Linked DNA regions of Variovorax paradoxus. The protein of the gene in region 2 interacts with the protein of the main gene of each other region in a pairwise test. Links are inferred from orthologs where the notes say so. Each region holds a gene or a part of one and is shown on either strand. Other genes may lie near its edges.

The links.
Region 1: the proteins of NWF24_RS18885 (region 2) and NWF24_RS16375 interact in binary tests that used the Escherichia coli proteins (3 or more experiments, as listed by UniProt). The link is inferred for Variovorax paradoxus from one-to-one orthologs.

The regions. Positions count from the first base shown.
Region 1 is NZ_CP102931.1:3,474,020-3,488,416, reverse strand. The notes cover bases 6,252-9,141. They hold NWF24_RS16375 (ABC-F family ATP-binding cassette domain-containing protein), read right to left. Parts: upstream 8,748-9,141; coding sequence 6,756-8,747; downstream 6,252-6,755. Other genes in these bases: prmB (50S ribosomal protein L3 N(5)-glutamine methyltransferase), read right to left, coding at 8,914-9,141; NWF24_RS16380 (hypothetical protein), read right to left, coding at 6,252-6,724. In the rest of the region: NWF24_RS16410 (efflux RND transporter permease subunit), read right to left, coding at 1-1,072; NWF24_RS16405 (efflux RND transporter periplasmic adaptor subunit), read right to left, coding at 1,083-2,234; NWF24_RS16400 (efflux transporter outer membrane subunit), read right to left, coding at 2,296-3,795; NWF24_RS16395 (fasciclin domain-containing protein), read left to right, coding at 4,165-4,725; NWF24_RS16390 (helix-turn-helix domain-containing protein), read right to left, coding at 5,010-5,726; NWF24_RS16385 (XRE family transcriptional regulator), read left to right, coding at 5,797-6,030; more of NWF24_RS16380, read right to left, coding at 6,221-6,251; more of prmB, read right to left, coding at 9,142-9,795; dapE (succinyl-diaminopimelate desuccinylase), read right to left, coding at 9,792-10,970; NWF24_RS16360 (PilT/PilU family type 4a pilus ATPase), read right to left, coding at 10,987-12,135; dapD (2,3,4,5-tetrahydropyridine-2,6-dicarboxylate N-succinyltransferase), read right to left, coding at 12,202-13,026; dapC (succinyldiaminopimelate transaminase), read right to left, coding at 13,067-14,278; NWF24_RS16345 (LysE family translocator), read right to left, coding at 14,365-14,397. UniProt on the Escherichia coli protein: Genetic data indicate it may be involved in ribosome assembly or function.
Region 2 is NZ_CP102931.1:3,952,369-3,967,344, forward strand. The notes cover bases 7,520-10,988. They hold NWF24_RS18885 (2-oxoglutarate dehydrogenase E1 component), read right to left. Parts: upstream 10,597-10,988; coding sequence 7,720-10,596; downstream 7,520-7,719. Other genes in these bases: odhB (2-oxoglutarate dehydrogenase complex dihydrolipoyllysine-residue succinyltransferase), read right to left, coding at 7,520-7,665; NWF24_RS18890 (propionate--CoA ligase), read right to left, coding at 10,775-10,988. Also shown: NWF24_RS18850 (ATP-dependent DNA helicase), read right to left, coding at 2-2,086; NWF24_RS18855 (YdcH family protein), read right to left, coding at 2,083-2,286; NWF24_RS18860 (PP2C family protein-serine/threonine phosphatase), read left to right, coding at 2,394-3,164; NWF24_RS18865 (hypothetical protein), read right to left, coding at 3,176-3,838; cell division protein ZapE, read right to left, coding at 3,835-4,935; lpdA (dihydrolipoyl dehydrogenase), read right to left, coding at 4,952-6,382; more of odhB, read right to left, coding at 6,397-7,519; more of NWF24_RS18890, read right to left, coding at 10,989-12,712; NWF24_RS18895 (isochorismatase family protein), read right to left, coding at 12,834-13,436; NWF24_RS18900 (TetR/AcrR family transcriptional regulator), read right to left, coding at 13,449-14,120; NWF24_RS18905 (4-hydroxyphenylacetate 3-hydroxylase family protein), read left to right, coding at 14,226-14,976. UniProt on the Escherichia coli protein: E1 component of the 2-oxoglutarate dehydrogenase (OGDH) complex which catalyzes the decarboxylation of 2-oxoglutarate, the first step in the conversion of 2-oxoglutarate to succinyl-CoA and CO(2).

The DNA.
Region 1 (14,397 bases), 480 kb from region 2 along the record:
CTGCGCGGAAGCTGCCCAGGAAGAGATAGATCACCACCGTCACGATGATCAGCGCCTCGACCAGCGTCTTGATCACTTCGCTGATGGAGGTGTTGATGAAGTCGGTCGAGTCGTAGACGATCTTTCCGGTCAGGCCCGTGGGCAACTGGGCCTGCAGGTCGGGGAACACGGTTCGCACCTGCTTGGCCACTTCGAGGATGTTGGCCTCGGGCGCGACCTTGATGCCGATGAACACCGAGCGCACGCCGTTGAAAGCGACGTTGAAGTCGTAGTTCTCCGAGCCGAGCGTGACGTTGGCCACGTCCTGCAGCCGAACGATGGCGCCGTTGCTGCTCTTCACCGACAGCTGCTTGAACTCGTCCACGCTGTGCAGCGAGGTGCCGGCCGTGAGCGGCACGCTCACCATCTGGCCCTTGCTGGTGCCCACGGCCGCCAGGTAGTTGTTGGCGGCGAGCGCGGTGCTCACGTCGGTGGCGGTCACGCCGTAGGCGGCCATCTTCTGCGCGTCGAGCCAGGCTCGCAGCGCGAAGGTGCGCGCGCCGAGGATTTCGGCGGTCTGCACGCCCGGAATGGCGTTGAGCTTGGGCTGCACCACGCGCACCAGGAAGTCGGTCACGTTGTTGTTGGGCAGCGTGTCGCTGTAGAAGCCGATGTACATGGCATCGGTGGTCTGGCCCGTGGCCACCGTGAGCACCGGCTGCTGCGCCTGCGGTGGCAGCTGGTTGCGCACGGAGTTGACCTGCGTGTTGATCTCGGTCAGCGCGCGGTTCGAGTCGTAGTTCAGCCGCAGCGTGGCGGTGATGGTCGACACGCCCAGGCTGCTGGACGACGACAGGTAGTCGATGCCCTGTGCCTGCGACACGGCGGCTTCGAGCGGCTGCGTGATGAAGCCCGCGACCGTGGCCGCATCGGCGCCGTAGTAGGCCGTGCTGATGGTGACCACGCCGTTCTCGGTCTTCGGATACTGGTTGACCGGCAGGCCGGTCAGCGCGCGCAGCCCCAGCACCACGATCAGCAGGCTCACCACCATCGCCAGCACGGGCCGGCGGATGAAGATGTCGGTGAAGTTCATGCGGGCTGCCTCACTTTTCCTGCGGCGTCGGCGCCGCATCGTTGGTGGGCTGCACGCTGTTGTCCACCGTCACGGGCGAGCCGTTCTTCAGCTTGTTCTGTCCGCTGCTCACCACCACCTGGCCGGCTTTCAGCCCCTTGACGATGGAGATCTGGTCGCCGCGCGTCGGGCCGGTCTCGATGAAGACCTGCTCGGCGATGAGCTGCGGCTTGCCCGACGGGTTGGCCGCGGGGGCCGGCGTACCTGCAGCACCGGCAGCACCAGCCTTGGGCGGCTCGGCTTCCTTCACCACGTACACCGTGGAGCCATACGGGTTGTAGGTCACGGCGGTGGAGGGCAGCGTCAGTTGCTCCTGCACGCCGCCGATGTCGATCTTCACGTTCGCGAACATGCCGGGCAGCAGCAGCAGCTTGGGGTTCGTCACCGTGGCCTCGACCTGCACGTTGCGCGTGGTGGAATCTACCTTCGGGCTGATCGCGTTGATCTTGCCGGTGAAGCTCTGGCCCGGGAAGGTGTCGACAGTCAGGTTCACCACCTGGCCCACCGCGAGGCCCGCGAGCTGCTGCTGCGGCAGCGAGAAGTCGGCGTAGATCGGGTCCAGCGTCTGCAGCGTCACGAGCTTGTCGCCTGCGTTCACGTACTGGCCCGGGTTCAGCGCGGTGATACCCAAGCGGCCCGAGAAGGGTGCGCGAATCGACTTCTTCGCCACCACGGCCGCCTGCTGCTCGACCTGCGCGCGCTTGGCTTTCAGGTCGTTGACGTCCGCGTCGATCTGCGCCTGGCTCACGGCCTGCACAGCCAGCTGCGCCTGGTCGCGCTTGAGCACGGTGGCGGCCTGCGCGGCGGCGGCTTCGGCCGAATGCAGCAGGGCGATGTCGGAGTCGGCATTGAGCTCGACCAGCAGCGCGCCGGCCTTCACGTCCTGGCCGGACTTGAAGTGCACTGTGCGCACCAGGCCCGCCACTTCGGTGCTGAGGTCGGCGCCGCGCACCGGGTTCAGCGTGCCGACTGCGGTGAACTGCGTCTGCCACTGCAGCTTCTGCACCTGGGCCGTCGACACGGTCTGCGGCGCCGGCTTGGGCACGGCCGCGATCAGCGCGCGGATCTGCATGAACTTGCCGAACGCGAGCACGGCGACCAGCAGCAGTACGCAGCCGATCATGATGATCATTCTCCGGGTCATAGGTAGGCTTTTCTTCGTGTTATTTGATGGAGGTATTCGGTCAGTTCTGTGCGGCGGGCTGTGCCACCGGCTGCCCCGGCGCGATCACCGCATCGGCCAGCGCGCCGCGGTTCCACCAGCCGCCGCCAAGCGCCTGGAAGAGGGCGGCGGTGTCGGCATAGCGCGCGGCCTGCGCCTGCACCAGCGCGGTGTGCGTCTGCAGCCAGGCCTGCTGCGCGGTGAGCAGCGTGACGTAGCTCACCGCGCCGGCGCGGAACTGCGCGGTCGACAGGTCGAGCGACTGCCTTGCAAGGGATTCGGCCGTGGCCTGGGTCTGCAGGGCGTTGGCGTCGAGTTCCAGCGCGCGCAAGGCATCGGCTACGTTCTGGAAGGCGCCGAGCACGGTGTTGCGGTACTGCGCCGCCGCCGAGTCGTAGGCCGCGACCGCCGCGCGCTGCTGCGCGCGCAGGGCGCCGCCGTTGAAGATCGGCTGCGTGAGCCCGGCGCCGATGTTCCACAGGGTGGTCGGGCCGGTGAACAGGTCGCGCGCCCGCAAGGCGCTGTTGCCGTAGCTGGCGCTCAGCTGGATCTGTGGATAGAGGTTGGCCGTGGCCACGCCAACTGCCGCGCTGGCCTGGTGCAGCTGCGCTTCGCTGGCACGCACGTCGGGGCGCTGGCGCGCGAGCTCGGAGGGCAGAGACAGCGGCAGCGCCTGCGGCAGCGAGAGGCTTGCCAGGTCGAACTCGGGCAGGCCCGCTTCGGACGGCAGCCGGCCCGCGAACACCGCGAGCTGGTGACGCGTTTGCGCGAGCGATTTCTCGATGGGCGGCACTGTGGCCTCCGTCTGCGCGACCTGCGTGCGCTGCTGCAGCACGATCGACTTCGCGATCGCGCCGGTGTCGAACTGCTTTTCGATCACGTTCAGCTGCTCGCGCTGCGCCTGCAGCACCTCGCGCACGGCCTGCAGCTGCGCGCGCAGCGAGGCTTCGCGGATGGCTGTGGTGACGAGGTTCGAGGTCAGCGTGAGGTAGACCGCCTCGACCTGGTAGCGCTGCGCTTCCACCGCGGCCTGTTCGCCTTCGATCTGCCGGCGCGAACCGCCGAACACGTCGAGGTTGTAGCTGACGTTGACCGAGGCGTTGTACAGCGTGAGCAGCTGGCCGCCCGGCACCTGTGTGCTGACTTCGGATGCGCGCTCGCGCTGCACGCCGAGCTGTCCCGTGACCTGTGGCCACAGCAGGTTGCCCGACTTGGCGTCGTACGTGGCCTCGGCCTGGCGCAATGCGGCCTGTGCAGAAGCCAGCGTGGGGCTCTGCGCGAGCGACGCGCGGATCAGCTGGTCGAGCGGCTCCGAACGGAACACGTCCCACCACTGGGCGGGGATGTCGCGTCCCGCCAGCAACTCCTGGGACTGGCCGGCCGGCACGTTGGCCTGTGCCGTGCGCGCGGGTACCGGCGCGGGCGTGTAGTCGGCGCCGCTGGCGGCGGCCGGCAGATCAGGCGTCTTGAAGTCGGGGCCGACCGCACAGGCGCTCAATAGCAGCAGGACGGCACCGAGCACGGCACCCTGGGCAGGCCGCCCCATTCGTCGGCGCGCGGAAGCCGCGCGCGGAGAACTGGGGGGACCCTCCAACGCATTGTTTTCTTGATTTGGCATGGGGCAGCGGTTGTACACCCGGACCGTCCGGGATACCTGACTTTCCTGAAATGTCGTCGTCTGCGCTCCACGCCGCAAGAGCGATGCGACGAAATTTGCACTGCGTGGTGCGAAATGCATGGGCACGGCGCGAACCGCGGCTACCGGAATGCAGTCCTTTGCTTTCCTTTTTCTTTTCGCCGTTGCCGAATCTGTTCCGCGCGGGCTCCCGTATTGAAGACAGCCGCTGCCATTTCGCGGTGGTCGGTCATTCATTCAACTAGGAGCATCTTCATGCAGCGCAAACTTCATCGCCTCGCCGCGGTCTCTCTCGCCATCGCACTGTCCGCCGGCGCAGTTTCGGCCCTTGCGGCTTCGGTCATGGTGGGCGGCGCGCCGATGTTGCCGACCAAGGACATCATCGACAACGCAGTCAACTCCAAGGACCACACGACGCTGGTTGCCGCGGTCAAGGCTGCTGGCCTGGTCGACACGCTCAAGGGCCCCGGTCCGTTCACCGTGTTCGCGCCCACCAACGCCGCCTTCGCCGCACTGCCGGCCGGCACCGTCGATACCCTGCTCAAGCCCGAAAGCAAAGACGCCCTGACCGGTGTGCTGACCTACCACGTGGTGACCGGCAAGCTGGACGCAGCCGCGCTGAAGAAAGAGATCAAGGCAGGCAAAGGCTCGGCCGAACTCAAGACCGTGGCCGGCGGCACGCTCGTAGCCAAGGAAAAGAGCGGCAAGATCACCCTCACCGACGAGAAAGGCGGCACCGCCACGGTGACGATCCCCAACGTCTACCAGTCGAACGGCGTGATCCACGTGGTCAACAAGGTGCTCCTCCCCAAGTAAACCCACGGCTCATTCCAGAAACACCACGGAACCGGCTCCGCCGGGCCGTAGGTGTTGCCCCCGGTAGGGGGAAGGAGAAGCGACACGAAGTGCGCGCAGCCTGGGGGCGAGCAAAAAAAAGCCCGCACTAGGCGGGCTTGAAGGTGACCTGCTGGAGGAGGGAGGATCAGAGGATGCAGGCCACAGGGAGAGACATGAATATCGCCTGTGAACCTGCACGCAACCTGACCTCGCTGGAATCTTGTTCCAGGCTCATTCCTCGCTAATTCTTGGACCGTCTGCGCTCAGTCTTCGTCTTCCCATTTGCCGACCACGGTGCCCAGCACGGTGAAGGCCTCGCGCACCGGCTCGTGCTTCGGATTCAGCGGCAGCAGCCAGCGTCGGCCGTCGTCTTCCTTGTAGACCTTGAAGGTGACCTCTCCGCTGTCCTCGAGCTTCGCGATGATGCGTTCACCGTCCTCGGGCTTCCTCAGCGACGTATCGACGAACACGATCGACTCCGCGGGATAGCTCTTCAGATGGCCGCTGGACGCCGTCATGCTGTCGCCGCGCACGCGCAGGGCGTAGCTCTGGAGGCTGTGGTGGGCGATGCAGGGAATCCAGCGCTCGGCACGCGGCTGTTGCGAGACTTCGTGGCTGTCCCAGTTGGCGGCATCCGCCCAGGAAATGAGGGGCACGGTGCCGGGCGTGCGGGGCGAGAACGACGGAATCAATGGCGCAATGTGCGTCACCCGGTAGGGGCCCGGCGGCTCGTTGGCCTTGTCGCGGGCCTGGCGGATCTGGTCTTCGTCCCAAGGGGCAGGGCCGTCGCCGGTGTCGAGCCAGTTCGGATCGGCGCGGTAGGCGCGCGCCAGCGCGAGCACGCTCATCGACCGGCTGACGTCCCCCCGCTCGATCTTGGAAATGCTGGACTGTTTGACGCCGGAAGCCGCCTCGGCCTGCTTCTGGGTCATCTTGGCGAATTTGCGCGCGGCCAATGCGCGTGTGGCAATGCTCTCCATCGGTTGGGGATTTAAGCCCAAACGAATATTCTTCCTGAACTCTAGAATATTAAAAAAAGGGAGTATTGCCATGAAGCCACGCGAGTTGGTGCTGGCGCTGAGGGCCATGGGGCTCACGCAGAAGCAGATCGAACAGAGAACCGGTATTCCGCAGCCAACGGTCAGCAAGATCGGCCTGGGTCGGGTGGGCGACGTGATGTCGCGCCACTACCTCGCGCTGCTGGCCGCTTATGAGCAGCGGGTGAGGGAAGAGGCGCTGGAGCCCGCGCCGCAGGTCTTTCGCCAGCCGTCCGTCAATGAATAGGCCGTGCGCCGCAGACGATTGCCGTCGGGCCTGTGGCTCGACCGCGCGCTGTGCGTGCTGCTGGCGCTACTGTCCCTGGCGGGGTTGGTTGTCGGGCTGATCGCGGCGCGGCCGGCCATCGCCGGCGGCGGCTGCTTCGGGCTGGTCTGCGCGGCGTGGGCGGCGCAGGTGCTGTTCGACCGCGAGGCGCTCAGGCGCTCGCGAGCGGTTCGGGCGGCGCGAGAGCGAGGGTGGAGCTGACGCGCACGCAGTCCTTGATGTGCTGCTCGCCCAGCGCGCGCAGCGCCGCATAGCCGAGCGCGGCCGACACGATCTGCCCGGCAATGGGCACGTACTTGGTCGCCTGCTTGGCCGTGAGGCGCACGCCAGCGTGCTTTGCCAGCCGGATCAGCAGGTCGCGCGTGACGAGCCGCCCGACCAGCAGGGCGCCGACAGTGGTCGCAGCCTTCTGGATGCGCTCGCGCTGGTGCGGCGCGAGCTTTTCGACCTGGGTGACCGAAAGGCCGAACTCCGCGCTGATCTGCGGCACCAGCCGCGAGAGCAGCGCCGCGTCGGCCATCCAGTCGATGCCGGGCAGCGGCACGGCGCTGGCCGCTGCCGCCATCAGCGCCTTGCTGGTGATGAGGCGGCGGCTGCGGTGCACGGCGGCGATGAGTTTTTCGTCACCCCGGGCCAGTTCGATTGCAGACGGCATCCAGCGGCTCCCTTGTTGTCGGCTTCCAGGCTCAGGCCGCTAGCGCTTCCAGCTGGTCCGACAGGGCCAGCCAGCGCTCCTCGAGGCGGCCGATTTCATCGTTGAGGGCTTTCAGCCGCTTGCCGGCTTCGGCGATCTCGGCGGAAGGCAGCGGTTGCGCCAGGCGCGCCTCGAGCGCGGTGCGTTCGGTGCCGGCCGCGGCCAGGCGCTCGTCGATCTGGGCGATCTCGCGCTTGATCGGCTTGGCCTGGTCGCTGCGCTGCTGGCGCTCCTGGGCGTCCTGCTTGCGCTGCTGCGGGGCTGCGGGCGCGGCCACCGGCGCAGCAGCGGCCGCAGCCGCCGCGCTGACGGCCTCGCGCACGGCCACCTTGGCCTCTTCGCGCAGGCGCTTGGCTTCGTCGAGCAGGTAGCGCTGGTAGTCGTCCAGGTCGCCGTCGAAATCGCCGACCACGCCGCGGCCCACCAGCCAGAACTCGTCGCACACCGAGCGCAGCAGCGCACGGTCGTGGCTCACCAGCATCAGCGTGCCCTCGAACTCGTTGAGCGCCACGGCCAGTGCCTCGCGGGTGGCCAGGTCCAGGTGATTGGTAGGTTCGTCGAGCAGCAGCAGGTTGGGGCGCTGCCACACCATCATTGCGAGCACGAGGCGGGCCTTTTCGCCGCCGCTCATGGTGCCCACGGCCTGCTTGACCATGTCGCCGCTGAAGTTGAAGCTGCCGAGAAAGCCGCGCAGCGCTTGCTCGCCGGTGGCTTCCTTCACGCTGCTGCCTAGCTCGCGCGCCATGCGCACCATGTGTTCGAGCGGCGTGTCTTGCGGGCGCAGCACGTCGAGTTCCTGTTGCGCGAAGTAGCCGATGTTCAGGCCCTTGCCCTCGGTGACTTGGCCGGCCAGCGCACCCATTTCACGCGCGATGGTCTTCACCAGCGTCGACTTGCCCTGGCCGTTGGCGCCCAGGATGCCGATGCGCTGGCCCGCCAGCACCGAGCGGCTGACGCCGCGCAGGATGGTCTTGGGCTCTTCGTTTTCGATCTCATAGCCGAAGCTCGCGTTGCTGATCGACAGCATCGGGTTGGGAATGTTGCCCGGCTCCTTGAACTCGAAGGTGAAGTCGGCCTCGGCCAGCAGCGGCGCCACGCGCTCCATGCGCTCCAGCGCCTTGACCCGGCTTTGCGCCTGCTTGGCCTTGCTGGCCTTGGCCTTGAAGCGGTCGATGAACTTCTGCAGATGGGCGATCTTGTCCTGCTGCTTGCTGAAGGCAACCTGCTGCTGCTCCATCTGCAGCGCGCGCATGTCCTCGAACTTGCTGTAGTTGCCGCCGTAGCGCGTGAGCTGGGCATTGGCGATGTGCAGGGTGACGTCTGTCACGGCGTCGAGAAACTCGCGGTCGTGGCTGATGACGATCATGGTGCCCGGGTACTTCTGCAGCCAGGCTTCGAGCCACACCAGCGCGTCCAAGTCCAGGTGGTTGGTGGGTTCGTCGAGCAGCAGCAGGTCGCTCGGGCACATCAGCGCGCGGGCCAGTTGCAGGCGCATGCGCCAGCCGCCGGAGAAGCTGTTGACGGGCTCGTCGAGCTCGTGCGACTTGAAGCCCAGGCCCAGGATGAGCGCCTGCGCACGCGGCACGGCGTCGTGCTCGCCGGCATCGGCCAGGTCGGTGTAGGCGTGGGCCAGTTCCATGCCGATGTCGGCGTCGTCGGGGTTCTCTGTGTAGGCGGCCTCGATGGCGGCCAGCGACTCGCGCAGCTCGGTCAGGCGGGTGTCGCCGCCCACCACGAAGTCGGTTGCCGACTCCTCGGTTTCGGGCATGTTCTGCGCCACCTGGGCCATGCGCCAGTGCTTGGGCACCGAGAAATCGCCGCCGTCTTCGTGCAGCGTGCCGTTGAGCAGGGCGAACAGGGTCGACTTGCCGGCGCCGTTGCGCCCCACCAGGCCGACCTTTTCGCCGGGGTTGAGGGTGACGGTGGCGCCGTCGAGCAGAACCTTGGCGCTGCGGCGAAGAATGACGTTTTTGAGAGTAATCATGAAAGAGGAACCGTAGGGGCGATTATCCCGCCCGTCCTTTGCGGCCCGGCGAAAGGGGGCAAAAGCGCAGGGGAAAGGCGCGGCAGGCGCGGGGAATGGCCCGGTGAATGGGGTTTCGCGGCCAGTGGCTGCGAGAAAGCGGCTGAAGGGCTTGGAGCTGGCGCAGCTAACGCACGCCGGCGCCGGCCACCAGGGCGTCGCGCGTGACAAGCAAGACCTGGTCCTCGCCCGCCGAGGTTTCGAGCCAGACTACTTCGAGCTGCGGGAAGGCGGCCTCGAAGTAGTCGCGCTCGTTGCCGATTTCCAGCACCAGCACCGCCTGCTCGCTCATGCGCGAGGGCGCGTCGGCAAACAGCTGGCGCACGAAATCCATGCCGTCGGTGCCGCCGGCCAGCGCCAGTTCAGGCTCGGCGCGGTATTCGGCGGGCAGGGCGGCCATGCTGGCGCTGTTTACGTAGGGCGGGTTGCAAAGCACGAGGTCGTACGGGCCGGGCACGTTCTTCAGGCCATCCGATTCGATCAGCGTGACGCGAGCGTCCAACTGATGGCGGGTGACGTTGATGGCTGCCACTTCGAGCGCCTCGACCGACAGGTCGGCTGCGTCCACCGTCACATCCGGATAGGTCAGCGCCGCGAGCACCGCGAGGCTGCCGTTGCCGGTGCACAGGTCGAGCACGCGCAGCGTATGTTCGCCCAGCCAGTAGTCGATGCTGCCATCGGCGATCAGCTCGGCGATGAAGCTGCGCGGCACGATGGCGCGCTCGTCCACGTAGAAGGGCAAGCCCTGCAGCCAGGCTTCCTTGGTGAGGTAGGCGGCGGGCTTGCGCGTGGCAATGCGCTCGTCGATCAGCGCGGCGACCTTGCCGGCGTCGGCGGGCGACACGGGCCTGTCGGCCACGCTGTCGAGGTCGTCCAGCGGCAGCTTCAGGCGCCACAACACGAGCCAGGCAGCTTCGTCGAAGGCGTTGGCGGTGCCGTGCCCAAAGGCCACGCCAGCCTCTTCGAGCTTCTTGGCGCCCGACTCGATCAGTTCGATGACCGTGCTCATGCCGCAAGCGCAGCGTCGAGCTGCTTCAGCGTGCGCACGTAGATGTTCTTCAGCGTCTCGATCTCGGCCACGTCGATGTGCTCGTCGATCTTGTGGATGCTGGCGTTCACCGGGCCCAGCTCCACCACCTGCTTGCAGATCTTGGCGATGAAGCGCGCGTCGCTGGTGCCGCCGCTGGTCGACAGCTCGGTCTCGATGCCGGTCTCATCGCGGATCGCGCCCTGCACGGCCGTGACCAGTTCGCCCGGCGTGGTCAGGAAGGGCAGGCCGCCGATGGTCCAGGCCAGCGTGTAGTCGACCTTGTGCGCGTCGAGCACGGCGTGCACGCGCTGCTGCAGCGACTCGGGTGTCGATTCGGTCGAGAAGCGGAAGTTGAAGTCGATCACCGCGCTGCCCGGAATCACGTTGCTCGCGCCTGTGCCCGAGTGGAAATTGCTGATCTGCCAGCTGGTCGGCTGGAAGTAGGGGTTGCTTGCGGCGTCCCAGCCGCCGGCGGCGTTGATGGCCACCAGTTCGGCCAGCGCGGGCGCTACCGAATGCACCGGGTTCTTCGCCAGGTGCGGGTAGGCGATGTGGCCCTGCACGCCCTTCACTGTGAGCTTGCCGCTCATGGTGCCGCGGCGGCCGTTCTTGATCATGTCGCCGCAGCGCTCCACGGCAGTGGGTTCGCCGACGATGCAGTAGTCGATGACCTCGCCTCGGGCGGCCAGTGCATTGCAGACGATGACGGTGCCGTCGACGCCGGGGCCTTCTTCATCGCTGGTGAGCAGCAGCGCCAGCGTGAGCTTCGGCTCGGGCACGGCCTGCAGGAATTCCTCGATCGAGGTCACGAAGGCCGCGACCGAGGTCTTCATGTCGCAGGCGCCGCGACCGTAGAGCTTGCCGTCGCGGTGCGTGGGCGTGAAGGGGTGGCTGGTCCATTGCTCGACGGGGCCGGTGGGCACCACGTCGGTGTGGCCGGCGAACACGAGCGTCTTGGTCGCGGCCGCGTTCGCGGGGCGGCGCACCGCCCACAGGTTGGTCACGCGGAAGTCGGCCGGGCCGCTCTCGATGGTTTCCAGGGTGAAGCCCAGTTGCGCCAGCCGCTCGCCGAGGATCTGTTGGCAGCCCGCATCGTCGGGGGTGACGGAGGGGCGCGAGATGAGTTGCTCGGCGAGCTGGAGCGTACGGGACATCGGGAAAAGGCTTGGTTCAGAACTTCACGTCGAGCGTGATGTCGGTGAAGGTGGGTTCATCGACCTGGTCGGTCAGATGGCGGTCGTCGACCTGCGGTTTGGGCGCGGCGCGGTTCTGCAGGCGCCACATCAGGTTGGTGGGCGAGTCGGCTTGCGACAGGCCTTCTTCGCGCGTGACGCGCTCTTCGGTGATGAGGCGGGCGATGTCTTCCTCGAAGGTCTGCGAGCCTTCGGCCATCGACTTTTCCATCGCTTCCTTTACGGCGGAGAAGTCGCCCTTTTCGATCAGCTCGGCCACCAGCGCGGTGTTGAGCATGACTTCGAGCGCCGGCACGCGACCGCCGGCCGGCGTGCGCAGCAGGCGCTGCGACACGATGGCGCGCAGCGCGCCGCCCAGGTCGCCCAGCAGCGTGGGACGCACCTCGACCGGGAAGAAACTCAGGATGCGGTTCAGCGCGCGGTAGCTGTTGTTGGCGTGCAGCGTGGCCACGCACAGGTGGCCCGACTGCGCATAAGCGATGGCGGCGGTCATGGTGTCGCGGTCGCGGATTTCGCCGATCTGGATCACGTCGGGCGCCTGGCGCAGCGCGTTCTTCAGCGCCGTCTGCAGCGAGGTGGTGTCGCTGCCCACGTCGCGCTGGTTCACCACCGATTTCTTGTTGGTGTAGGTGAACTCGATCGGCTCCTCGACCGTGAGGATGTGGCCGCTGGCGTGTTCGTTGCGGTAGTCGAGCATCGAGGCCAGCGTGGTGGTCTTGCCCGCGCCCGTGGCGCCGACCATCAGGATCAGCCCGCGCTTTTCCATGATCAGCGTCTTCAGGATGTCGGGCAGGTTCAGATCGGCAAAGCTCGGGATGTCGGCGGCAATGTGCCGCACCACCACCGCGTAGGTGCCGCGCTGGCGCATGGCGCTCACGCGGTAGTTGCCGGCGCCTTCGAGGGCGACGGCCATGTTGAGTTCGCCCGTGCTTTCCAGCTCCTGGATACGGGCGGCGGGCACCACTTCGGACAGCAGCGCGAGCGGCGCGGTCGGAGGCAGCACCTGCGCGTTGATGGGCACGCAGATGCCGTTGATGCGGATCAGCACCGGGGAGTGGGCCGAGAGGTAGATGTCGGAGGCCTTGCGCTCGGCCATCAAACGAAGAATTCGCTCCATCATGTTCATCGGTCTCTCTCCTGGGGTGCTGTTGTTTTCTCTAAGGGGAAAAGGGTTCGGCCTTGAAAGAGCCGATCAGTCGCGCAGCAGGTCGTTCAGCGAAGTGGTGGAGCGCGTCTTGGCGTCGACCTTCTTCACGATGATGGCGGCGTACATGCTGTAGCGGCCGTTGTCCTTGGGCAGGCTGCCGGCCACGACGACCGAGCCGGCGGGCACGCGGCCGAAATGGGTTTCGCCGGTGGCGCGGTCGTAGATGGGGGTGCTCTGGCCGATGAACACGCCCATCGACAGCACCGAGTTTTCTTCGACCACCACGCCTTCGACCACTTCCGAGCGGGCGCCGATGAAGCAGTTGTCTTCGATGATGGTCGGGCCGGCCTGCAGCGGCTCGAGCACGCCACCGATGCCGACGCCGCCCGACAGGTGCACGTTGGCACCAATTTGTGCGCACGAACCCACGGTGGCCCAGGTGTCGACCATGGTGCCTTCGCCCACGTAGGCGCCGATGTTCACGTACGAGGGCATCAGGATCGCGCCCTTGGCGATGAAGCTGCCGCGGCGGGCCACGGCCGGCGGCACGATGCGCACGCCCGATTCCTTCAGCTCACCGGCCGACAGGTGCGAGAACTTGGTGGGCACCTTGTCGTAGAAACCGAGCGAGCCGGCCTGCATCTGCTCGTTGTCCTTCAGGCGGAACGACAGCAGCACGGCCTTCTTGATCCACTGGTGCACGGTCCACTTGCCGACGGCTTCGCGGGTTGCCACGCGCAGCTTGCCGTTGTTGAGCTCGGTGATGACGTGCTCGACGGCGTCGCGCACTTCGGCCGACGAGGCGGTGGGCGAGATGTTGGCGCGGTCGTCCCACGCGGCGTCGATGATTTGTTGCAGTTGCTGGGTCATTGAGAAGGTCTCGGGTGAAAAATCGGGGCAGGAAAGCGGGTCAGCGGCGGGCGTCCTTGCAGAAGCGGACGATGCGCTCGGCGGCCTCCACGCATTCGGCTGTTTCGGCCACCAGTGCCATGCGGATGCGGCCGCGGCCCGGGTTGGCGCTGTGCGCGGTCTCGCGCGCCAGATAGCTCCCCGGCAGAACCGTCACATTGTATTGAGCGTAGAGCGCGCGGGCGAAGGCTTCGTCGTCGCCAGCCCACACTTCGGGCACACCGGCCCAGAGGTAGAAACTGGCGTCGGGCAGCCGCACGTCGAGCACGGGTTCGAGCAGCGGCGTGACGGCCGCGAACTTGGCGCGGTACTGGGCGCGGTTGTCGACCACATGCGACTCGTCGCCCCAGGCCGCGATGCTGGCCGCGGCCACGGTGCCGCTCATGGCGCTGCCGTGGTAGGTGCGGTAGAGCAAGAACTTCTTGATGATGGCCGCGTCGCCCGCCACGAAGCCGCTACGCAGGCCGGGCACGTTGCTGCGCTTGGACAGCGAGGTCAGCGCAATCAGGTTGCGGAAGTCGGGCCGGCCGAGCTTCACCGAGGCTTCGAGGCCGCTGAGCGGGGGCTCGTTGCGGAAGTAGATTTCGCTGTAGCACTCGTCGGCGGCGATCACGAAGCCGTGGCGGTCCGAGAGGGCGAAGAGCTTCTTCCATTCGTCCAGCGACATTACCGCGCCCGTCGGGTTGCCCGGCGAGCAGACGAACACCAACTGCGTGCGGGCCCAGACGGCCTCGGGCACGCTGTCCCAGTCGACCGCGAAATTGCGCGCGGGCACGCTGGCCGCGTAGTACGGCTCGGCGCCCGAGAGCAGGGCCGCGCCCTCGTAGATTTGATAGAACGGGTTGGGCGACATCACCACCGGCTGCGGCGAGGCGGTGGGATCGACCACGGTCTGCGCCAGCGAGAACAGGGCTTCGCGCGAACCATTGACGGGCAGCACCTGGGTGGCTGGGTCGAGGGCGAGGCTGTAGCGGGTCTTCAGCCAGTCGGTGAAGGCGGTGCGCAGCGCCAGGTCGCCGGCGGTGGCGGGGTAGGCGGCCAGCGCGCCGAGGCTGGCGCTCAGGGCGTCCTTGATGAAGCCCGGCGTGGCGTGCTTGGGTTCGCCAATGCCCAGGCTGATGGCCGGGAACTGGGGGTTGGGCGTGACGCCCGCGAACAGTTGCTTCAGCCGTTCGAAGGGATAGGGTTGCAACCGGGAAAGCAGAGGATTCATGCCCGGGATTATCGGTGACAGGTGTTACCGCTCCTGTCGAAGCGGCTACTGGCGGCCATGACGACAGCCATGACGGCTGGCAGGCGTCAGGCCGCGCTGCGCCGGTAGAAGGCCAGCGA
Region 2 (14,976 bases):
ACTAGGTCTTGAGCGCGTCCAGCGCGGCCTCGAAATCCGATTCGTTTTCGAGCCGTCGCATCGGCGGCAGCGCCGACAGCAACCGGCGGCCATAGCCCATGGCCACCAGCCGCGTATCGCAGATCGCCAGCACGCCGCTGTCGGTTTCCCGCCGAATCAACCGCCCCGCCCCCTGCTTGAGCGCCACGGCCGCCTCGGGCAGCGAATAGTCGGCAAACGAACTGCGTCCTTGTGATTCCAGGCGCTGTGAACGCGCCTCGACCAGCGGATCGTTGGGCGGCGGGAATGGCAGCTTGTCGATCACCACCAGCTGCAGTGCATCGCCCGGTGCATCGAAGCCCTCCCAGAACGAGGCCGATGCCACCAGCACGCAACCCGCGCGCCCGGCGCTCGCGCCTTCGCGGAAGCGGTCCATCAGCACGCGCTTGGGCAACTCGCCCTGCACCAGCACTTCGGGCCGCACTTGCGCGTCGAGCAGTTCGAACTGCTGCTTCATCGCGTCGCCAATGGTGCGCAGTGCTCGCAGCGTGGTCGTCAGCACCAGCGTGCGACCGCCGAGCTCCGTCGCGCCGCGCGCAGCCAATTCCGCGACGCGCTGGCTGTGCGACGGATCATTGGGCTTGGGAAACGCGCGCGGCACATAGAGCGCGGCCTGCGAGGCATAGTCGAACGGGCTCTGTACGCGCAGCACTTCCGCGTCCTGCAGTCCGCAGGGCTCGGTAAACCAGCGCAGCGTGGGCTCATCGCCCAGCGTGGCCGAGGTGAAGACCCAGGCACGGCCGCTGTCTTCCTGCGCCGCCGCTGCCTCGCGCGCCGGCCGCTCACCGTAACCGTCGAGATCTTCGTCGTCGTCATCGTCGCCAACATCAGCGTCTGCATCGACGATCTTGAGCACCCGCTTGCGCATGGCATCGGCGATGTCCAGCGGCGACTCGATGAGCCGCAACTGCGTGCCCACATCGACCCAGCGCACCGAATCGACCTCGCACGGCAAGGCGAAGCGTGCGGTGCGTTTCGCGAGTTGACGGGCTCGCTCGTGCAGCCGCACAAAGTCGGGCGAAATTTCGCTGACGGTGGCAAGCCCCTCTGCAGCCAGCTCGAACGCGTGGAGCAGATCATCCAGCGCGCGCTGCCATGCATCGGGATCGATACCCTCGGGCGACGCGCCCAGCCAGCGCAGCTTGGCGCCCGGCCATTGCTTGCCGACCACCAGCCGCAGTTCGCGCGCCGCCCGCTCGAGCGCGCCGACCAGTTGCTGCCAATCGACGAGGCCGCGCGCATGTTGCAAGCCGGCCGCCAGCATGTCGCGCGCGAAGTCGAGCGCCTGGCCGCTACCGAGCTGGGCGCCGAGAAACTGCACGCCGGTTTCGTTGAGCTGGTGGGCCTCGTCGAACACCACCACGCTCACGGTCGGCAGCAGTTCGGCCATGCCGGTCTCGCGCACTGCGAGGTCGGCAAAGAACAGATGGTGGTTGATGACCACGATGTCGGCCGCCAGCGCCTCGCGCCGCGCCAGGTTGACATGGCAAGGCTTGAACTGCGGGCATTGCGCGCCCAGGCAGTTCTCTCGCGTGGAAGTGATCAGCGGAATCAGCGGCGAGCGCTCGTCGAGCCCGGGCAGCTCGGCCAGGTCGCCCGTGCGCGTGGCCTTCGACCACTGCTCGATCTTGGCGAGCGTGCGCAGGCTGCCTCGCTCGGGCAATGAGGCGTCATGACGCGCCTGGTCGAGCCGGTGCAGGCACAGGTAACTGGCGCGCCCCTTGAGCAGCGCCGTGCGCACCGGCAGACCGAAGGCTTCGACAAGACGCGGCAGATCACGGCCGAACAGCTGGTCCTGCAATGTCTTGGTGGCGGTCGACAGCAGCACGCGCTCACCACTCAGCAGGGCCGGCACGAGGTACGAAAAGGTCTTGCCCACCCCGGTGCCTGCCTCGACCACCAGCACGCCGCCCTGGTCGATGGTGCGGGCGACGGCCATCGCCATTTCGGTCTGGCCCGAGCGTTCGCGGAACTGGTCGGCGGCACGCGACAGCGCGCCGTCCTGCGCGAAGGCGTCGCGCACCTTGTCTTCGAGCGCACCTGTCACGCCGGCTCTTTCGGATCGAGGTCGTTTTCAAGGCGCGTGATCTGGTCACGCAACGCGAGGCGGCGCTTTTTCAGGCGCCGCAGCAGCAGCTCGTCTTGCGGCGAGCCTTCGGCCAACCGGTCGATGGTGGCGTCGAGATCGGCGTGCTCGATGCGCAGTTCGATCAGCTGACGGGAAAGGGAGTGAAGATTGGAGTCCAACGGTGGGGAGCGCACGCGAAGTTTTTGCGGCGCATGTTCATTCGATAATACGTCCTGACACGAATCTCCGAGCAGACAGAAACACGCGCTTCAGGCGCATATGCCTCATGACCCAAGGCTTTCGACTCGCCGCGGCCACCGGACTCCACAAGGGAGACCGCCCGTACCAACAAGACCAGGTGCTGCTGATGAGCCATCCGCGTGTGCCTGGCTGCGTGCTGGGCATCGTGGCCGACGGCATGGGCGGCCGCAGCGGTGGCCGCAAGGCCTCTGACCAGGTGCTGATGACGGCACGCCAGCTCTTCACCCGCTACCAGCCCGGCCGCGACGACCCCGAAGCCGTGCTGAAGCAGATCCTCGAAGATTCGCACACGGTCATCAAGCTCACCGCCGTCTCCAGCGAACAGGAGCCGCACAGCACGCTGGCGGCCTTCCTCATGACCCCCAAGGGTGACTGCGCCTGGATCCACGCCGGCGACTCGCGCATCTATCACTTCCACGACGGCCAGCTCATCAGGCGCACGCGCGACCATTCGTACGTGCAGGTGCTGATCGACCGCGGCCAGATCACCGAGGCCGAGGCCAACATCCATCCGCAGGGCAACATCCTGCTCGGCTGCCTGGGCATGACGACCACGCCGCCGCCCGTCGACCCCTACTACATCCCGAAGCTGGCGGCGGGCGACCTGCTGATGGCTTGCAGCGACGGGCTCTGGCACTACTTCAGCCCAGAAGAACTGGCGAGCGTGCTGTATGCGCAGCCGCCGCGCGATGCGGTCGAAATCCTGGTGGGTGAAGCGCGCCGCCGGGCCCGGGGCACCGGCGACAACATCTCGATTGCCGTTCTGAAGCTCGACCCGCTACCGGTCGCCGCCTGAGCGGTGCCCGGTCAGGGCGTGGGCGATGAAGCTGCCGGTGCCGGCAGTGGTGCCCCGCGCGGCTTGCTGCGGTTGGCGTTCTGCCGGTCGCGGCTGGCCCTGTGCTCTTCGGCGCGTTTCTGCTTGTCTTCAAAACGCTTGGCGGCCGTAGGCGCCTCGGCTTGACGCTGGGCCGCCTTGGCCTGCTCGTCGGCGTGCGCCTGCTGCTTGGACTGGAACTGACGCTCGCGCTCGGCTGTCTCGGCCGCTGTAGCTGCGCGGCTGGCCGCATGGTCGGCTGCGCGCTGTTCGCGCTCCTTCTGGCCCTGGACCGATTGCTCCTGCTTCTCGCGGGTGTCCTGCGGGCGCTGGGTGCCTGCCTTCTGGTCGAGCTTCTGCAGCTCGGCCGCGCCGCTGCGCTGGCGCAGGATGTCGTTTATGGCGGTTTCCTGCCGCTTGATGTTGTCGGTTTCCTTGCGGCGACGGCTGCGACTCTCGCGCAGGCAGTCTTCCACCGCGAACTTCTTGTAGCAGGCGGCCCGCTCTTCGACGAAGCGCTTCTCGATGGCCTCGCGCTCGGTGGAAAGCCGGCGCTTTTCGCCCTCGAGGTCGGCATTGCCCGCGGCGGCGTTGGACTGCGCCCACAGCGGCAGGCTGGCCAACGTCATGAGCAGGGCAAGAGCGAATTTTTTCATGTGAGTCGGGTGTCGACGATGCGGCGTTCCAGGGCGAGAAACTCGCTCGATTGCATTTCGGTGAGCCGGGAGACCGTGCGCGGAAACTCGTGCGACAGCGGCCCCTCGGTGTACAACGCCTCGGGCGGAACCTCAGCCGACATGATGAGCTTGCAGCGCCGGTCGTACAAGACGTCGACCAGCCACGTGAAACGGCGTGCTTCCGAAGCCATGCGCACCGGCATGTGCGGCACATCGGACAACAGCACGGTGTGGAACTGGCTCGCAATTTCGAGGTAGTCGTTCTGCGAGCGCGGACCGCCGCACAGCGTCTTGAAATCGAACCAGACCACGCCGCCGGCCTTGCGCCGAGCACGGATCTCGCGCTGCTCGATGTGCAGCACGGGGTTTTCGTCGGCCGTCTCGGCCAGCTTGTCGAAAGCCTTGCGCATTTCCTTCTCGGCCGCCGCGTCGTTCGGCGTGAGGTACATGCGCAGTTGTTCGAGCGTGCGGCGCCGGTAGTCGGTGCCGTTGTCGACGCTCAGCACTTCGAGCTTTTCGTTCAGCAGCGCGATGGCGGGCAGGATGCGGTCGCGGTGCAAGCCACCGGGGTACAGATCGTCCGGCTTGAAATTGGAGGTGGTGACGAAACCCACGCCGTTCTCGAACAGCGACACCAGCAGCCGATGAAGAATCATCGCGTCGGTGATGTCCGCCACGTGGAACTCGTCGAAGCAGATCAGCTTGTAGCGCTTGGAAATGCGCAGCCCAAGCTCGTCGAGCGGATTGACCGTGCCCTGCAACTCGCGCAGTTCGCGGTGCACCTCGCGCATGAACTCGTGAAAGTGCAGGCGCGTCTTGCGCCGCAGCGGCACGGCGTTGAAGAACAGGTCCATCAGGAAGCTCTTGCCCCGCCCGACGCCACCGTACATGTAGACGCCGCGCGGAAGCTCCGGCCGGTTGATGAACTTCTTCAGCGCATTCGAGCGCTGGGCCTTGTACTCGGCCCATTCGTTGGCGCAGCGATCCAGTGCCTCCACGGCATGCAGTTGCGCTGGATCGCTGTGGAACCCGCGCGCTGCGAGTTCCGCCTCATAGGCCTGTTTGACGCTGGTCAAAAGAAAGATCGCGAGATCAGAAGTTCAGCGTGCGCTTGTCCACGGCGAGTGCCGCTTCCTTCGTTGCTTCCGACAGCGACGGATGAGCGTGGCAGATGCGCGCGATGTCTTCGGCGCTGGCCTTGAACTCCATCGCCACGACGGCTTCGGAGATCAGCTCGCTGGCCTGCGGGCCCACGATGTGCACGCCCAGAATCTCGTCGGTGGCAGCGTCGGCCAGGAACTTGACCATGCCGGTCGTGTCGCCCAGAGCACGCGCGCGGCCGTTCGCGAGGAACGGGAAGGTGCCGGCCTTGTAGGAGCGGCCCGCTGCCTTGAGCTGCTGCTCGGTCTGGCCGACCCACGCGATCTCGGGGTTGGTGTAGATCACCCACGGGATCGTGTTGAAGTTGACGTGACCGTGCTGGCCCGCAATGCGCTCCGCCACGGCAACGCCCTCTTCCTCGGCCTTGTGCGCCAGCATCGGGCCGCGCACCACGTCGCCGATGGCCCAGACATTGGGCAGGCTGGTCTTGCACTCGTCGTCCACGGCAATGGCGCCGCGCTCGTCGAGCTTCAGGCCAACGGCTTCGGCGTTCAGGCCGATGGTGTTGGGCACGCGGCCGATCGACACGATCAGCTTGTCGACTTCCAGCGTCTGGGCTTCGCCCTTGGCATTGGTCCACGCAACGCTCACGCCCTTCTTCGACGACTTGATCTCGCCGACCTTGACGCCGAGTTCGATCTTGAGCTTCTGCTTGTCGAAGGCCTTCTTGGCTTCCTTGGCGATCTGCTCGTCCACTGCGCCGAGGAAGGTCGGCAGTGCTTCGAGCACCGTGACTTCCGCGCCGAGGCGACGCCACACCGAACCCATTTCGAGGCCGATGACGCCCGAGCCGATCAGGCCCAGCTTCTTCGGCACCGCGCCGATGCGCAGCGCGCCGTCGTTCGAGAGGATGTTTTCCTCGTCGAACGGTGCGCCCGGCAGTGCGCGGGCATTGGAGCCCGTGGCCACGATGATGTGCTTGCCGCTGATCGACTCTTCGGCGGCGCCCGCCACCTTGATCTCATAGCCGGTTTCGTCAGTCTTCACGAACGAGGCGCGGCCATGGAAAAACGTGATCTTGTTCTTCTTGAACAGGTACAGGATGCCGTCGTTGTTCTGCTTCACGACCTGGTCCTTGCGGGCCAGCATCTTGTCGAGGTCGAGGCCCAGGCCTTCGACCTTGATGCCGTGGTCCGCGAAGTGGTGGCCGGCCTGGTCGAAATGCTCCGACGATTGCAGCAGCGCCTTCGACGGGATGCAGCCGACGTTGGTGCAGGTGCCGCCCGGTGCGGGGCCGCCCTTGCCGTTCTTCCACTCGTCGATGCAGGCCACGTTGAAGCCGAGTTGCGCGGCACGAATGGCCGCGATGTAGCCGCCAGGGCCGCCGCCGATGACGACGACGTCGAATTGCTTGTTTGCCATCTGATTTTTTCTCCTCAGATGTCGAACAGCAGGCGCGACGGGTCTTCCAGCGCTTCCTTCATGGCAACCAGGCCCAGCACGGCTTCGCGGCCGTCGATGATGCGGTGGTCGTAGCTCATGGCGAGGTAGTTCATCGGACGGATCACGATCTGGCCGTTTTCAACCACGGCGCGGTCCTTCGTGGCGTGCACGCCGAGGATGGCCGACTGGGGCGGGTTGATGATCGGGGTCGAGAGCATCGAGCCGAAGGTGCCGCCGTTCGAGATGGAGAACGTGCCGCCGGTCATGTCTTCGATGCCCAGCTTGCCGTCTTGCGCCTTCTTGCCGAACTCGGCGATCTTCTTCTCGATGTCGGCAAAGCTCATCTGGTCGGCATTGCGCAGGATCGGCACCACCAGGCCGCGCGGCGAACCGACGGCAATGCCGATGTCGAAGTAGCCGTGGTACAGGATGTCATTGCCGTCGACCGAGGCGTTGATCACCGGGTACTTCTTCAGCGCATGCACAGCGGCCTTCACAAAGAAGGACATGAAGCCGAGCTTCACGCCGTGTTCCTTGGTGAAGTTGTCCTGGAAGCGCTTGCGCAGCTCCATGACGGGCGCCATGTTGACTTCGTTGAACGTGGTCAGGATGGCGTTGGTCGACTGCGATTGCAGCAGGCGCTCGGCGATGCGGGCGCGCAGGCGGCTCATCGGCACGCGCTGCTCCGGACGCTCACCCAGGTCGGGCGCACCGGTCGGTGCGGCAACTTGCGGCAGCGCCGGCTTGGCAGCCGGTGCCGCGATGGTGGCAGCCGCGGCAGGCTTGGCGCCCGAGGCAACCGCGCCGAGCACGTCACCCTTGGTGACGCGGCCGTCCTTGCCGGTGCCTGCGACGTCGCTGGTCTTCAGGTTGTTGTCTGCCAGCAGCTTGGCGGCTGCGGGCATGGCCACGTCGGACTTCGAACCGCCGGTGGCGGCTGCAGCTGCTGCCGGGGCAGGCGCTGCGGCAGCCGGAGCTGCTGCTGCGGGCGCTGCCGCCGGGGCTGCGGCCGAAGCCTTGCCTTCGGTGTCGATCTTGGCGATCAGCTGATCGGCCACCACGGTGGCGCCGTCGGGCTGCACGATTTCTGCCAGCACGCCAGCCGAAGGCGCGGGCACTTCGAGCACGACCTTGTCGGTCTCGATTTCGATCAGGATTTCATCGACGGCGACGGCTTCGCCGGCCTTCTTCTTCCACGTGAGCATGGTGGCTTCGGCCACGGATTCGGAAAGCTGGGGGACTTTGACTTCTACGATAGACATTTGGAGTGAGCTCCGTTTTGTTCTTCAGGGTATTCGTGTGAAAAGAAACTGGTTTTACTTGGTCAGCACGAAGCCCTTGAGCTTGCCAAACGCGCCATCGACGAGCGCCTTCTGCTGTTCCTGGTGCAGGTGCGAGTAGCCCACCGCCGGCGATGCCGAAGCGGCACGGCCGGAGTAGCCGAGCTTCTGGCCGTCCTGCATGTTTTCGTGGATGTAGTGCTGCACGAAGAACCAGGCGCCCTGGTTCTGCGGCTCGTCCTGGCACCAGACCACGTCGACGAGGTTGGGGTACTTCTTGATCTCGGCGGCGAATGCCTTGTGCGGGAACGGATAGAGCTGCTCGACGCGGATGATCGCCACGTCTTCGTCGCCACGTTCTTCGCGCTTCTTGGCCAGGTCGTAGTACACCTTGCCCGAGCAGGCGATCAGGCGCTTGACCTTCTCGGCCTTCAGGCCCTTGCTGTCGGGAATGACGGTCTGGAAGCTGCCCTTGGTGAACTCGGACAGCGGCGAGGTCGCATCCTTGTTACGCAGCAGCGACTTCGGCGTCATGATGATCAGCGGCTTGCGCAGGTTGCGCACCATCTGGCGGCGCAGCACGTGGAAGATCTGGCTGGCCGTGGTCGGCTGCACCACCTGCATGTTGGTGTCGGCGCTCAGCTGCATGAAGCGCTCCAGGCGTGCCGAGCTGTGCTCGGGGCCCTGGCCTTCGTAGCCGTGCGGCAGCATCATCGTGATGCCGTTGACGCGGCCCCACTTCACTTCGCCCGAGGCGATGAACTGGTCGATCACCACTTGCGCGCCGTTCACGAAGTCGCCGAACTGGGCTTCCCAGATCACGAGCGTGTTCGGGTCGTTCGAGGCGTAGCCGTATTCGAACGCGAGCACTGCTTCTTCCGACAGGATCGAGTCGATCACGACGAAGGGAGCCTGGTTGTCGGCCACGTTCTGCAGCGGCGTGTAGGTGCCGGTGTCGAACTTCTCGCGGTTCTGGTCGTGCAGCACGGCGTGGCGGTGCGTGAACGTGCCGCGGCCCGAGTCTTCACCCGACAGGCGCACCGGGTAGCCGCTGGCCACCAGCGAGGCGAAGGCCATGTGCTCGCCCATGCCCCAGTCGACGTTGACGTCGCCGCGGCCCATGGCGGCGCGGTCGTCCAGCACCTTCTTCACGAGCGGATGCACGGTGAAGCCTTGCGGCGGCGTGGTGATCTTCTCGGCCAGGCGCTTCCACTCGGACGAGGGAATGGCGGTGTCGCCGGCGTCGGTCCACTTCTTGTTGAGGTACGGGCTCCAGTCGACGGCGTACTTGCTCTTGAAGTTGGTGAGCACGGGGTCGACCGTGTTCTTGCCTTCGTCGAAAGCCGCGCGCTGCGCCTTGACCATGTCGTCGCCGAGCGTGTCGCCCAGGCCTTGAGCGGCCAGCTTGTCGGCGTACAGCTTGCGCGTGCCGGGGTGCTGGGCGATCTTCTTGTACATCAGCGGCTGGGTGAGCGAAGGCGTGTCCTGCTCGTTGTGGCCCAGCTTGCGGAAGCAGATGATGTCGACGACCACGTCCTTCTGGAATTCCATGCGGAAGTCCAGCGCGAGCTGGGTGGCGAGCACCACGGCTTCGGGGTCGTCACCGTTCACGTGCAGCACCGGTGCTTCGATCATCTTGACGATGTCGGTGCAGTACAGCGTCGAGCGGCTGTCGCGCGGGTCGCTGGTGGTGAAGCCGATCTGGTTGTTGATGACGATGTGCACCGTGCCGCCGGTGGAGTAGCCACGGGTTTCGGCCAGCGCCAGCGTTTCCATCACGACGCCCTGGCCTGCGAAGGCGGCGTCGCCGTGCACGATCACGGGCAGCACCTGCTTGCCCAGCGGGTCGGCGCGGCGGTCCATGCGGGCACGCACCGAGCCTTCGACCACGGGGTTCACGATTTCAAGGTGCGAGGGGTTGAACGCAAGGCTCAGGTGCACCGGGCCGCCGGGGGTGGTCACGTCCGAGCTGAAGCCCTGGTGGTACTTGACGTCGCCGCTGGGCAGGTCTTCGGGGGCGGTGTGATCGAACTCGGCGAACAGGTCGGCCGGCATCTTGCCGAGCGAGTTGACCAGCACGTTCAGGCGGCCGCGGTGGGCCATGCCGATCACGATTTCCTGCACGCCCTTGATGCCGGCCTGGTTGATCAGCTCGTCCATCGAGACGATGAAGCTTTCGCCGCCTTCGAGCGAGAAGCGCTTCTGGCCGACGTACTTGGTGTGCAGGAAGCGCTCGAGGCCTTCGGCCGCGGTCAGGCGGTTGAGCACGTGCTTCTTCTGCTCGGCGCTGAGCTTGGGATTGGTGCGGGCGCCTTCGAGCCGCTGCTGCCACCAGCGCTTGTGGTTCTGGTCGGTGGTGTACATGTACTCGGCACCCATCGTGCCGCAGTACGTTTCGCGCAAGGCGTTGAGCAGGTCGCGCAACGACATGGTCTCCTTGCCGAAGAAGGTGTTGCTGGTGTTGAACACCGTCTCGAGGTCGGCGTCGGTGAAGCCGTAGAACGAGGGCTCGAGTTCCGGAATGGCGGGACGCTCGGCGCGCTTGAGCGGGTCGAGGTCGGCCCAGCGGGCGCCGACATTGCGGTAGGCGGCAATCAGCTGCTGGACGGAAGTGCGCTTGCGGCCGAGTTCGGAATCAGCGCCGCTGGCCTGCACGACCTTGGTCGTGCCCTGCTTCGCGCGTTCGGCGAAAGCGTTGATGACCGGCAGGTGCGGGACGTCGCGGGTGTTGGTGCCGTCGGCGGCGGGAACGTTCTGCAACGCGTCGAAATACGAACGCCAGTTGTCAGGCACGCTGCCGGGGTTGGAGAGGTAGTTCTCGTACATCTCCTCGACATAGGGCGCATTGCCGCCGAAGAGGTACGTGTTGCCTTGATAGGCGGTATACGCCGAGGGCGTCGATGAATCGCTCATGATCCGCTGACCTTCGCTTCCCTGAAGGAAGCACTAGCTGGTTAAGAAACCTTCCGCGACACGGCTGAACCGATTGGCGGATGCGACTGTGGCTGGGGAAGGGCCTGAGTACCTTGGCATTGTGCCACGTCAACCATATGACGGTTCGACGGAGCTTCGCAACCCCTGCCCCGCTCACTCAGCCCGAAGAAAGTAACTGTTTGATCTGCTGCAGCGTGGCGGGGTCGTCGATGGTGGTCAGGTCGCCGGGGTCGCGCTGCTCGCACACGGCCTGGATGGCGCGGCGCAGCAACTTGCCGCTGCGAGTCTTGGGCAGGCCGCTGACGAAGCGCACGCGGGCCGGCCGCGCCAGGGCGCCGAGCTGGTCGGCGACCACCTTCATGATCTCGCCTTCGAGCTTCAGAGCCACGTCGGCGTCGGTCACGGCGCGGCTGTCCTTCGGCACGACGAAGGCAATGGCTACCTGACCCTTGAGTGCGTCGGCCACGCCGACCACCGCCACTTCGGCCACGTTGGCGTGGCCCGAGATGCTCTCTTCGATCTCGCGCGTGCCCAGGCGGTGGCCCGCCACGTTGATCACGTCGTCGGTGCGCCCGAGGATGTAGAAATAGCCGTCCTCGTCGCGAATGCCCCAGTCGAAGGTCGAATAGACCATCTTGCCGGGCACGCTTTTCCAGTACGTGTTGACGAAGCGCGCGTCGTCCTTCCACACGGTCTGCATGAAGCCCGGCGGGGTCGGCCCCTCGACCACGACGACGCCCTTCTCGTTCGCGCCGGTCAGTTCCTCACCGGTCGATTCGTGCAGGATCCTGACGCGGTAGCCATACATCGGCACGCCCGGGCTGCCGAACTTGCTGGCCTTGGCCTCCACGCCGTTGGCGATCGTGATCATCGGCCAGCCCGATTCGGTCTGCCAGTAGTTGTCGATGATCGGCACGCCCAGGCCTTCGCTGATCCAGCGCGCGGTCGGCTCGTCGAGCGGCTCGCCGGCCAGGAACAGCGCGCGCAGCGTCGACAGGTCGTACTTTTTCAGCAGTGCCGGGTCCTGCCTCTTGAGCACGCGCACGGCCGTGGGCGCACTGAACATCACCGTGACCTTGTACTTCTCGACGAGGCGCCACCAGATGCCGCCGTCGGGCTGCTGGTCGATACCCTGCGTGGGCAGGCCCTCGTACATGATCGTCGCCATGCCGGCGATCAGCGGGCCGTAGACGATGTAGCTGTGGCCCACCACCCAGCCGATGTCGCTGGTGGAGAAGTAGGTTTCCCCGGGCCGGCCACCGAAGATGTGCTTCATGCTCGCGGCCAGCGCAACCGCATAGCCACCCACGTCGCGCTGCACGCCCTTGGGCTTGCCGGTGGTGCCGCTCGTGTAGATGGTGTAGCTGATGTCGGTGGAGGCAAGCCATGTGCAGGGCACGCTGGCATCAATGTGCTTCTGCCGCAGTTCGGCGGCGAGATGGTCGCGGCCGGCCGTCAGTTCCATCGGCGCAAGGCCGCGGTCGGTCAGCAGCACCGCCGAAGGCTTGTGCTTCGACAGCCGGATCGCCTCGTCGAGCAACGGCTTGTATGCGATGACCTTGCCGCCGCGCGAGCCGGCATCGGCACTCACGATCACCTTGGGCTCGGCGTCCTCGATGCGCGTGGCCAGCGAGCCGCTCGCGAAGCCGCCGAACACCACGCAGTGGATCGCACCGATGCGCGCGCAGGCCAGCATGGCGAAGGCTGCCTCCGGAATCATCGGCATGTAGATGAGCACGCGGTCGCCCTTGCCCGCACCCAGCTCGACCAGGCTGGCCGCGGTGCGCTGCACCTCGGCGTGCAGTTCGGTGAAGCTGTAGCTCTTCTCGACGCCGGTTTCGGTGGAAACGAAGATCAGTGCGGACTGGTCGCCCCGTGCCGCCAGATGCCGGTCGACGGCGTTGTGGCAGAGGTTGGTCGTACCACCCACGAACCAGCGCGCGAACGGCGGCTGGCTGGCGTCGAGGATCTGTTGCGCGGGCGCCTGCCAGTCGATCAGCTTCGCCTGCTCGGCCCAGAAGGCCTCGGGCGCATCGACGGATTGGCGATAGAACTCTTCGTAGCGGCTCATCTTGATTTGTCTCCTGTTATTTATTCCGTTCCGGCGGCAGCGCCAAAACTGAATTCATAATTATGGAGACCGATCTTGCAGCAAGCTGACGGCCGGAACAATCCGGCCGAGACCTGCCGCGCAGGCTGCAGGGCCTGCGGTCCGGTTACCGGACGAGCGAAAGCAATTCAGGAAATGCGGGGTGCTCCGCCGTGCGCAGCCACTCGAAGCCGACCATCTCGGTCGTCACGAGCTCGGCACCGGCGCCGGCCAGCCGGTCGAAGGCGGCATCGCGGTTGCGCTCGGTGCGCGAACTGCAGGCATCGGTGACGACCCAGACTTCGAATTCGTCTTCCAGCAGGTCGAGCGCGGTCTGCAGCAGGCAGACATGGGCTTCGCAGCCGGCGATCACGATGCTGTTGCGCTCCTCGGCCGCGGCAGCGGGCTTTTGCAGATGCTTGGGTAGACTGCGTGCGTTGCCCTGCGGCGCCTTAGCTGGCACGCGCAGCCACTCGCCCAGGCCCTCTTCCACGCCGCTGAAGTGCATCTTCGACAGGGTACGCTGGCACAGCGCGCGGATGTCGGGCAGGTTCTCGCCCAGGCTGGATGGGTTGTGCTCGGTGCCGAACACCGGCACCTGGAACAGCCGCGCCATCTTGCCGAGCCGCACTGCGTTCTGCGCGACCGCATCTCCCTCGAAGATCGCCGGCATCAGCCGCGCCTGGTAGTCGACCAGAACGAGTTGGGATTGCGAGGCGTCGAGCAGCATGAACAGTTTCTTTCAGGTATCGGTTGAATTGGGCTGAACCGTACCACCGAAACGACCGGCTTGGCGCGGGCCGCCATCGACGCGCTGCACGAGTTGCGCAACGTAGGCTTTGAACAGAGCATCGGCCGACTGCCTGAACATGCGGATGCGCCCGGTGTGCTGCATCAGCAGCAGGCCGACGCCGTGCGCAAACAGAGACGTGTTTTCCTGCAAGGCGGCGTCTGCGTCGAGCCCCATCGCCTGCAGCGCTTCTTCGCACGGGCGCAAGGCCTGGTAGAGGTGGTCGTTCAGTTCGTGGTCTAGCTCGCTGGTCAGGCCGCGCGGGCGCATGCCCTGCACCAGATAGAAGCCCAGGTCGAGTTCGCGCGGGTTCGCGGCGTAGAAGTCGAACCACGCCTGGGCCCTGGCGGCGAGCGTCTGGTCGGGGCTGTCCGGCGCCACGGGGGCATCGGCCACGGCCGCCTGCAAGCGCTGGATCGACTCGCCGAGCAAGGCCGCGTAGATCGCCTCCTTGCTCTCGAAGTACGAATAGATCGCGCCCGGCGTGTAGCCGGCCTTGCGGGCAATTTCGCGAATGCTCGCGCCCTCGATGCCGGCCTCCAGGAAGACCGCGCGAGCGGCGTCGAGCACGAGCGTGCGGCGGGCGTCGGTGAGCGCCTGGCGGCGTTGGAGCTTGGCGTGCATGGGCGGGACTATAGCCCTTGGATTGATCACAGCTCCAATTTTTTAATCGTTGATTGAAAAATTGAACGATGTTTAAATTTGGACAAAATACAGGAGACAAACACGATGAACGCCCCGCTCCCCAGCGCCACCCTCATGTCCGGCAACGACTACCGCGAGTCGCTGCGCCGCTACAGCCCCAACGTCTTCGTCGATGGCCGCCGCGTCGACAGCGTGGCCGACGAACCGACCTTCCAGCCAGGCATCAATGCCATCGCCCTCACCTACGACTACGCCCTGAAGAAGGAATACGAGCCACTGATGACCGCCGTGCAGCACACCAGCGGCAAGCGAGTCAACCGGCTGTCCCACATCAACACGGGCGCTGGCGACCTGCTCAACAAGCTCGAAGCCGTGCGGCTGGTGTGCCAGGAAACGGGCTGCGCCCAGCGCTACCTGACGCACGATGCGCTCAACGCCATCGCCCAGGTGTCGGCCCGCATCGACGACGCCCGCGGCAGCACCGAGCACACCGCCCGCTTCCACGACTACCTGCATCGCGTGCAGGACCAAGACCTGACGCTGGGCGTGGCCATGACCGACGCCAAGGGCGACCGCAGCCGCCGGCCGCACGAGCAGGCCAACGTCGACAGCTACCTTCACGTGGTGGAGCGCAACGCGCGCGGCATCGTCATCTCGGGTACCAAGGCCATCGTGACCGGCGCGCCCTATGTGCACGAGCTGCTGGTCATGCCCTGCCGCAACATGGGCAAGGAAGATGCCGATTTCGCCGTCTGCTGCGCCGTGCCGCTGGACGCGCCCGGTCTCACCATCGTCGCCCGGCCAGCCGGCCGGCCCGGCGAAAAGCTCGAGCACG